Regions from separate parts of the Streptomyces sp. NBC_01508 genome, predicted to be linked through region 3. Evidence: predicted binding sites of a transcription regulator. Region 3 holds the regulator's gene; each other region holds the start of a gene.
The links. The regulator HrcA, encoded in region 3, represses chaperone genes, less so after heat shock. The targets are predictions, from matches to a motif close to TTNGCACTCNGNNNNNCNGAGTGCNAA.

Region 1 (3,274 bases), 1.3 Mb from region 3:
TGCGGACCTTCTCGACGATGACGCCACCCTCAAGACCCGCGTTGACCGCGATCTGCTTGAGCGGGGCCTCCAGCGCGAGCTTGACGGCAGCCGCGCCCGTCGCCTCGTCGCCTTCCAGCTCCAGCTTCTCGAACACCGAGGAAGCCTGGAGCAGAGCCACGCCACCACCGGCGACGATGCCCTCCTCGACGGCGGCCTTGGCGTTGCGCACCGCGTCCTCGATGCGGTGCTTGCGCTCCTTGAGCTCGACCTCGGTCGCGGCGCCGGCCTTGATGACGGCCACGCCGCCGGCCAGCTTCGCGAGGCGCTCCTGGAGCTTCTCGCGGTCGTAGTCCGAGTCCGAGTTCTCGATCTCGGCGCGGATCTGGCTCACGCGACCGGCGACCTGCTCGCTGTCACCGGCACCGTCGACGATGGTGGTCTCGTCCTTGGTGATGACGACCTTGCGGGCGCGGCCCAGCAGGTCGAGACCGGCGTTCTCCAGCTTGAGGCCGACCTCCTCGGAGATGACCGTGCCGCCCGTGAGGATGGCGATGTCGTTCAGCATCGCCTTGCGGCGGTCACCGAAGCCCGGGGCCTTGACGGCGACGGACTTGAAGGTGCCCTTGATCTTGTTGACGACGAGGGTGGAAAGCGCCTCGCCCTCGACGTCCTCGGCGATGATCAGCAGCGGCTTGCCCGACTGGATGACCTTCTCCAGGAGCGGCAGAACGTCCTTGACGCTGCCGATCTTGGAGTTGACGATCAGGATGTACGGGTCGTCGAGCGACGCCTCCATACGCTCCATGTCGGTGGCGAAGTACGCCGAGATGTAGCCCTTGTCGAAGCGCATGCCCTCGGTGAGCTCAAGCTCAAGACCGAAGGTCTGCGACTCCTCGACGGTGATGACGCCTTCCTTGCCGACCTTGTCCATCGCCTCGGCGATCAGCTCGCCGATCTGGATGTCGCCGGCGGAGATGGAGGCCGTCGAAGCGATCTGCTCCTTGGTCTCCACGTCCTTGGCCTGCTCAAGAAGCGCACCGGAGACGGCCTCGATGGCCTTCTCGATACCGCGCTTGAGGGCCATCGGGTTGGCGCCGGCGGCCACGTTGCGCAGGCCCTCGCGGACCAGGGCCTGGGCCAGGACGGTCGCGGTGGTCGTACCGTCACCGGCGACGTCGTCCGTCTTCTTGGCGACTTCCTTGACCAGCTCGGCGCCGATCTTCTCGTACGGGTCCTCGAGCTCGATCTCCTTGGCGATGGAGACACCATCGTTGGTGATCGTGGGGGCGCCCCACTTCTTCTCAAGGACGACGTTTCGGCCCTTGGGGCCAAGGGTGACCTTGACGGCGTCGGCGAGCTGGTTCATCCCGCGCTCGAGACCGCGCCGTGCCTCCTCGTCGAACGCGATGATCTTGGCCATGTGAAGTGGTCCTCCCGGACAGGGGGTCTCCCCAGGGCCTCCAGGCCCAAGGGGGCGGGTGGATCGGACCGTGTCGGCGCCCGCGACGGACGGCCTGAGAGCCGTGCGGTTCCTTGCCCCACCGGCTCTTCGGGCCTCGCTGACCCGGTCCATAAGTTGTCACTCTCACCTGCAGAGTGCTAACGCCAATGATTAGCACTCGACCCCCGAGAGTGCAAGCGGTTCCGGAGCGGCGGCAGACCCGCGCGGGGCGTGCGCGCGGCCCGCGCACGCCCCGCGCGCACGAACGCACGTGGGGCCCGTATCCCCTGCCGGGACACGAGCCCCACGTGTGTGAGTGCCTGCGAGTACGTGCGTGAATGCGTGCCTGAGTGCCTGTGTGAGTGCGTCGTTGGCCGATCGCGCCGGGATCAGACGGCGAGCTTGACCATGTCCGCCTGCGGACCCTTCTGGCCCTGCGAGATCTCGAACTCAACTCGCTGACCTTCTTCAAGGGTGCGGTAGCCGTCCATCTGGATCGCGCTGTAGTGGACGAAAACATCCGCACCACCGTCGACCGCGATGAAGCCGTAGCCCTTCTCCGCGTTGAACCACTTGACGGTGCCCTGAGCCATGCCCAACTCCCCTATTACTGGCCCCTGCGCGGGACCGCACTTCGCGCCGGAACGCGTCGACCGCGGCTGAATGTATCTGCCCAACTGCCCTCTGCAACAGGTCAATCGGACGAGAATTATGGGCATGGCGGAACACGCAAAGGGGTGAATTGCCGGGCTACCAGGGCAAGTCGGGCCGGGCAAAGCGCAAGGAACCGCGCAAACAGCGTCGGCACTTCGACCGCATCTTGTCGCGAACTCATATGCTCGGGGCACGGGCGACAGCCGGGGCTACCCCAACTGTACCGCGTTCAATCTCATGGAATTACCCCCTCCGCTTCTCTCGCGGAGGGGGTAACACCGTTCACCGTGCGTGCTGTTCAGCCGCCGGCGACGGCCGGGATGATCGAGATGCCGGCGCCGTCCGGGGTCGCGGTCTCCAGGCCCTGCTCGAAGCGGACGTCGTCGTCGTTCACGTACACGTTGACGAAGCGCCGGAGCTTGCCCTGGTCGTCCAGGACGCGGGCGGCGATGCCCGGGTGGTTCGTCTCCAGGGACTCGATGACCTGGGAGAGGGTCACCCCGTCGGCCGGAACCTCGGCCTTCCCACCGGTGTATGTACGGAGGATGGTGGGGATACGGACGTTCACGCTCATCGGATTCTGCCTTCCGGGAAGTAGCGGGTCGGTGAGATGCTCAACGCGCCAGACCCGCCGCGCGGAACGCGTCGAGACTCGGCGGGATCGTCGCGGTCGCCTGCGACGTCGCGGCCACGGCGTCCAGCGTCTTGAGCCCGTCACCGGTGTTCAGTACGACCGTCGTGAGCGCCGGGTCGAGCAGCCCCGCCTCGATGAGCTTGCGCGTCACGCCCACGGTCACCCCGCCCGCCGTCTCGGCGAAGATGCCCTCGGTCCGGGCGAGCAGCTTGATCGCGTCGACGACCTGCTCGTCGTTCACGTCCTCGACGGCGCCGCCCGTGCGGCGGGCGATGTCCAGGACGTACGGGCCGTCGGCCGGGTTGCCGATCGCCAGCGACTTGGCGATCGTGTTCGGCTTCTGCGGCCGTACGACGTCGTGGCCGGCCTTGAAGGCGACGGACACCGGCGAGCACCCCTCGGCCTGCGCGCCGAAGATCTTGTACGGCTTCTCCTCGACGAGGCCGAGCGCGATCAGCTCCTTCAGCCCCTTGTCGATCTTCGTCAGCTGCGAGCCGGACGCGACCGGGATGACGAGCTGGTCGGGCAGTTGCCAGCCGAGCTGCTCGCAGATCTCGTACGCG
Region 2 (3,274 bases), 2.9 Mb from region 3:
CGTCGTGTCGTCCTTGGAGACGGTGACGCGGCGGGCGGAGCCCAGTACGTCGAGACCGGCCTGGTCGAGCTTGAGGCCGACCTCCTCGGCGATGACGGTCGCGCCCGTGAGGGTGGCGATGTCGCCGAGCATGGCCTTGCGGCGGTCACCGAAGCCGGGAGCCTTCACCGCGACGGCGTTGAACGTGCCGCGGATCTTGTTGACGACGAGGGTGGAAAGCGCCTCGCCCTCGACGTCCTCGGCGATGATCAGCAGCGGCCGGGAGCCGCCCGCCTGGATGACCTTCTCCAGCAGCGGGAGCATGTCCTGGATGGAGCCGATCTTGCCCTGGTTGATCAGGATGTACGGGTCGTCGAGGACGGCCTCCATACGCTCCTGGTCGGTCACCATGTACGGCGAGAGGTAGCCCTTGTCGAAGGCCATGCCCTCGGTGAACTCCAGCTCCAGGCCGAAGGTGTTGGACTCCTCGACGGTGATGACACCGTCCTTGCCGACCTTGTCCATCGCCTCGGCGATGAGCTCGCCGACCTGCGAGTCCTGGGCGGAGAGCCCGGCGACGGCGGCGATGTCGGACTTGTCGTCGATCGGGCGGGCCGTGTCCAGGAGTTCCTTGGAGACGGCGGCGACCGCGGCGTCGATGCCCTTCTTCAGGGCGGCCGGGGAGGCGCCGGCGGCGACGTTGCGCAGGCCCTCGCGGACCAGCGCCTGGGCCAGCACGGTGGCGGTGGTGGTGCCGTCACCCGCGATGTCGTTGGTCTTGGTCGCCACCTCCTTCACGAGCTGGGCGCCGAGGTTCTCGTACGGGTCGTCGAGCTCGACCTCGCGGGCGATCGTGACGCCGTCGTTGGTGATGGTGGGGGCGCCGAACTTCTTGTCGATGACGACGTTGCGGCCCTTGGGGCCGATCGTCACCTTCACCGTGTCGGCAAGCTTGTTGACGCCGCGCTCAAGGGCGCGACGGGCGTCCTCGTCGAACTTCAGGATCTTCGCCATGGGAGCTTTCTCTTGTCCTCTCGAACGAACAACGAACTACGCCCCGGACCGCCCGGCGATGCGGGGGCCAGGGGCGCAGTTCACAGCAGACTGTGTGGAATTACTTCTCGATGATCGCGAGCACGTCGCGAGCCGAGAGGACGAGGTATTCCTCGCCGCTGTACTTCACCTCAGTGCCGCCGTACTTGCTGTACAGAACGACGTCGCCGACGGAAACGTCGAGCGGAAGCCGCTCGCCGTTCTCGAAGCGACCCGGACCGACGGCCAGGACGACGCCCTCCTGGGGCTTCTCCTTGGCAGTGTCCGGAATAACCAGGCCAGAGGCCGTGGTCTGCTCTGCGTCGAGCGGCTGGACCACAATGCGGTCCTCGAGCGGCTTGATGGCAACCTTGGAGCTGGCGGTCGTCACGATCCGACCTCCCCCTTCGGAGATCTCACGGGGTTAACTGTCTGGGTGGCGTGACCGGGCATGATCCGTCGTCGCGGGTGCCGGACCTGTCCTGTCACGCATTGGCACTCTCCAGTGGGGAGTGCCAGGCCTGACACTATGACCGCGGTTAGCACTCGGTCAAGCTGAGTGCCAGTCGAGCCCCCGGGAAGCCTCCGCCGGACGGGCGGATCGAGCCCGTCCGGCGCGTGAGATCGACCGACCGGGGCCCGTGCCAGCGCCGTGACCGGCAGTGTTTGCCCCGGAAGGAGCGCCGTCCGGTGCGTGCGATCGCAAGGCGGCCGGAAGTCCTCGCAGCGGAGCTACCAGGGCTTGTGGCCGACGACGCCTGGCACGCGCACTCGCCGCGTTGTCGGAATCATCCAAGTACGTCCAGTACGAGAACGATCCCCCGCCTTGCGATCGCACGCACCAGACGCCGTCGGCCCCGCCCTTCGGGCGGACGGCGCTACTTTCGCAACACGCCCTAGACGTAGTCCTCCAGCTTCGCCACCGCGTAACCCTTGTCCGTGATCGTCTTCATGACGTGCCGGATCATGTCGGGCATCGAGCCCTTCCAGTCCTCCTTCCCCCGGAAATGCGTGAGGACGATGTCGCCGGCGTGCAGGTCGCGGTCCCACTCGCGCCACTCCATGTGGTCGGGGAACGCCTCGGACGACCACAGCGGCACCGCCTTGACGCCGCAGGACTTGGCGGCGCGCAGGGTGCCGGCGTTGTAGTTGCCGTACGGCGGCCGGAAGAGTTCGGGCCGCTTGCCGTACCGCTTCTCGATCTTCTCCTGCTGGCCGCAGATCTCCCGCTTCTGCTCCTCGTAGGAGAGTCCGGGGAGGTAGGGGTGGGTGAGGGTGTGGTTGTGCAGGGAGACGCCCCGGGCCTGCATCTTCTTGAAGTAGGCGTAGTCGTCGTTGATGACGTAGTCGCTGAGGAAGGCGCTGTACGGGATCTTCAGCTCGGTCATCATCCGCAGCAGTTCGGGGTCCTTCTCGGCGCCGTCGTCGATCGTCAGGAAGACGACCTTGTCCTTGGTGGGGACGTTGGTGAAGACCGGCGGGAGGGTTTCGCCGTCCGTGACCTCGAAGCCCTTGCGGGTGGTGATCCGGGGCTTCACCGCGGGCGGCGCGGGCGCGGCGAGCGGGGTCTTGGCGAGCTTCCACTTCTTCGCGGCGACGGCGCGCAGCGCCTGGGCCTTGACGACGGCGGTGGTCTCGGCCTTCTCCGCGGCGCCGGTCCCCGGGCCGGGTCCGGCCCGGCCCGGCTTCACGGGGGCGGACTCCACCGGTCCGCCGCCACCGCCACCGCCGTCCCCGCTGCGGCTGCCACCGCCGCCGTCCCGGTCGCCGGACTCCGCCGCGCAGGCGGAGCCGAGTGCGGCGATCAGGAGTACGGCGACGACCGCGCGTGCCCGTCCGGCCGGATGCCTTCTCGGCCGTTCTGCGGCCTTTTCTTCGTTTTGTCTTACTAGTTGCATGGCGCCGCATCCTGTCAGCGCCCGGTCCACGCGCCCGGCCGACACCGCCGGGGAGCGCCGACGGTCCCCCGGCTGGCCCACAATGGCCGGGTGACCGACCGCACCCCCTCCCCGCTGACCCAACTCCTCTCCGAGGAGGGCCAGGCCCTGCTCGCCGCCCTCCGCGACCACGACCCGGCGCGGGAACTGACCCTGGCGACCCGGCTGCGCCGCGACCACCCCACCGAACTGGTCACCGCCGCCCTCGCGCAGGCCCGGCTGCGGCAGCGGGCGGTCGCGAAGTTCGGCGAGCGGGACGCGTACCGCATGTACTTCACGCCGCACGGCGTCGAGCAGGCCACCCGTACCTCGGTCGCCGCCCACCG
Region 3 (3,274 bases):
TCCACGGAGATCCGCCGGACAGGCCCTGGCGCTACGCCGAGCCGAAACGCGCGGCCAGCGCGCCACGCTGCGCCCGTACGAACGCCGCGTCGACGGCCGCGCCATGGCCGGGCACGTACACCGCGTCCTCCCCGCCCAGCGCCAGCAGCCGGTCCAGCGCCGCCGGCCAGCGCGCCGGGATCGCGTCGTCGCCGGCCTGTGGCTCGCCCGACTCCTCGACCAGGTCCCCGCAGAAGACGGCCTCCCGGCCGGCCTCCCGGCCGGCGGGGACGAGCAGCGCCAGATCGTGCCCGGAGTGCCCCGGGCCGACATTGGCGAGAAGTACCTGCCGCCCGCCGAGGTCGAGCGTCCACTCACCCGACACCGGGTGCCCCGGCACGACCAGCACGTCCACCGCGGAGGCGGCCTCGGAGGCGGACACCCCGTGCCGTACGGCCGAGGCGCGCAGGCTCTCGCGGTCCCGGAGCAGCAGCTCCGCCAGGCCCACCGCGCCGTAGACCTGGGTGCCCGAGAACGCCGCCGTGCCCAGGACATGGTCGAAGTGGGCGTGGCTGAGCACGATGTGCGTCACGCGCCGGCCGCCGCACAGCGCCTGCGCCTGCGCGCGGATCTCCGCGCCCTCACGGAGCGTGGAGCCCGTGTCGTACAGCAGGACGGCGTCCTCGCCCACGACCAGACCGACCGTCGCATCCCAGCCAGGCAGCCGTCGTCTGCCGACTCCCGGGGCGATCCGTTCCCAGCCGTGCTCTTCCCAACGGACGTTCATACGGCGACGCTATCGGTGGGGCGGGCGGTACCGCGCGGTAGCGTGTCCGGTCGGCCTTGCTAGGGGCGTACCTCACGGCCGTACACTGGCCCCGGGGAATGCTGGCACTCCTACGCATCGAGTGCCAAGCCGGAGCCGAGGACCCAGAGCTGGAGGTGTGCGCGATGCTGAGCGAACGCAGGCTTGAGGTGCTGCGCGCCATCGTCCAGGACTATGTCGGCACCGAGGAGCCCGTCGGCTCCAAGGCGTTGACCGAGCGGCACAAGCTCGGTGTCTCCCCGGCCACTGTCCGTAACGACATGGCGGTCCTGGAGGACGAGGGCTTCATCGCCCAGCCCCACACCAGTGCGGGGCGTATTCCGACGGACAAGGGTTACCGGCTCTTCGTCGACCGGCTGGCGGGCGTCAAGCCCCTGTCGGCGCCGGAGCGCAGGGCCATCCAGAACTTTCTCGACAGCGCCGTCGACCTCGACGACGTCGTGGCCCGTACGGTACGGCTGCTCGCGCAGCTCACCCGGCAGGTCGCGGTCGTGCAGTACCCCTCGCTGACCCGCTCGACGGTGCGGCACGTGGAACTGCTCTCGCTCGCCCCCGCGCGGCTGATGCTCGTCCTGATCACCGACACCGGCCGGGTCGAGCAGCGCATGATCGACTGTCCCGTGCCGTTCGGCGACACGTCGCTGGCGGACCTGCGGGCCCGGCTCAACGCCCGGGTCGTCGGCCGCCGGTTCTCCGATGTGCCGCTGCTGGTGCAGGAGTTGCCCGAATCCTTCGACATGGAGGACCGGGGGACGGTGACCACGGTCCTCGCGACGCTGCTGGAGACGCTGGTCGAGGAGACCGAGGAACGGCTGATGATCGGCGGCACCGCCAATCTGACGCGCTTCGGGCACGACTTCCCCCTGACGATCCGGCCGGTGCTGGAGGCACTTGAGGAGCAGGTTGTGCTCCTCAGGCTGCTCGGCGAGGCCGAAGACTCGGGCATGACCGTACGAATCGGGCACGAGAACGCCCACGAGGGCCTCAACTCCACGTCCGTCGTCGCGGTCGGCTACGGTTCGGGCGACGAGGCAGTCGCCAAACTCGGCGTGGTCGGACCGACCCGCATGGACTACCCCGGAACGATGGGAGCGGTACGCGCAGTGGCACGTTACGTCGGACAGATCCTGGCGGAGTCGTAAGTGGCCACGGACTACTACGCCGTACTCGGCGTACGCCGCGACGCATCACAGGACGAGATCAAGAAGGCATTCCGCAGGCTCGCACGCGAGCTGCACCCGGATGTCAATCCCGATCCCAAGACGCAGGAGCGCTTCAAGGAGATCAACGCCGCCTACGAGGTGTTGTCGGACCCGCAGAAGAAGCAGGTCTACGACCTCGGCGGCGACCCGCTCTCGCAGGCGGGCGGCGGGGCCGGTGGCTTCGGGGCCGGTGGCTTCGGCAACTTCTCGGACATCATGGACGCGTTCTTCGGGACGTCGCAGCAGCGCGGGCCGAGGTCGCGGACGCGGCGCGGCCAGGACGCCATGATCCGGCTGGAGATCGACCTCAACGAGGCGGCCTTCGGCACCACCAAGGACATCCAGGTCGACACGGCGGTCGTCTGCACGACCTGCTCGGGCGAGGGCGCCGCACCCGGCACCTCCGCGCAGACCTGCGACATGTGCCGCGGTCGCGGCGAGGTCTCGCAGGTCACGCGGTCCTTCCTGGGCCAGGTCATGACCTCGCGGCCGTGCCCGCAGTGCCAGGGCTTCGGTACGGTCGTGCCGACCCCCTGCCCCGAGTGCGCGGGCGACGGCCGCATCAGGTCGCGCCGCACCCTCACGGTCAAGATCCCGGCGGGCGTCGACAACGGCACCCGTATCCAGCTCTCCGGTGAGGGCGAGGTCGGGCCCGGCGGCGGCCCGGCGGGTGACCTGTACGTCGAGATCCACGAGCTGCCGCACGCGGTGTTCCAGCGGCGCGGCGACGATCTGCACTGCACGGTGACCATCCCGATGACGGCGGCCTCGCTGGGCACGCAGTGCCCGCTGGAGACGCTGGACGGGGTCGAGGACATCGACGTCCGTCCGGGCACCCAGTCGGGCCAGTCGATCCCGCTGCACGGCCGCGGCATCACGCATCTGCGGGGCGGTGGCCGGGGCGACCTGATCGTCCATGTCGAGGTCATGACCCCGTCGAAACTCGACCCGGAGCAGGAGCGGTTGCTGCGAGAGCTGGCGAAGCTCAGGGGCGAGGAACGGCCCACCGGCCAGTTTCAACCGGGTCAACAGGGGCTTTTCTCAAGGCTGAAGGACGCGTTCAACGGCCGCTAGGGCGTGTCCGGCGGATCTCTGTCCTCAAGCGCCGGACGGGCTTTCGACAGCCCGTCCGGCGATTGAGGACGAACCGGCATCAGCACCCCCGGAGGGACATGGCACCATGCGTGCATGTCCTCCGTGTTGACCGATCTCTGCCGGTATCCGATCGTGCAGGCTCCCATGGCCGGCGGCGCGTCCTGCCCCCCGT

Region 1: a site for HrcA is predicted at 1,559-1,585, ahead of groL (chaperonin GroEL). Genes of this name have one in related genera too.
Region 2: a site for HrcA is predicted at 1,551-1,577, ahead of groES (co-chaperone GroES). Genes of this name have one in related genera too.

The regions. Positions count from the first base shown of each region.
Region 1 covers NZ_CP109419.1:4,746,146-4,749,419, reverse strand. Annotated here, with positions in the region: gene groL (chaperonin GroEL) at 1-1,402, opposite strand, end outside; gene OG700_RS22140 (cold-shock protein) at 1,813-2,016, opposite strand; gene OG700_RS22135 (MoaD/ThiS family protein) at 2,376-2,651, opposite strand; gene thrC (threonine synthase) at 2,692-3,274, opposite strand, start outside.
Region 2 covers NZ_CP109419.1:3,164,580-3,167,853, forward strand. Annotated here, with positions in the region: gene groL (chaperonin GroEL) at 1-993, opposite strand, end outside; gene groES (co-chaperone GroES) at 1,094-1,402, opposite strand; gene OG700_RS14370 (polysaccharide deacetylase family protein) at 1,908-2,909, opposite strand; gene OG700_RS14375 (THUMP-like domain-containing protein) at 3,000-3,274, shown strand, end outside.
Region 3 covers NZ_CP109419.1:6,021,583-6,024,856, forward strand. Annotated here, with positions in the region: gene OG700_RS27895 (MBL fold metallo-hydrolase) at 32-766, opposite strand; gene hrcA (heat-inducible transcriptional repressor HrcA) at 931-1,947, shown strand; gene dnaJ (molecular chaperone DnaJ) at 1,948-3,081, shown strand; gene OG700_RS27910 (nitronate monooxygenase) at 3,196-3,274, shown strand, end outside.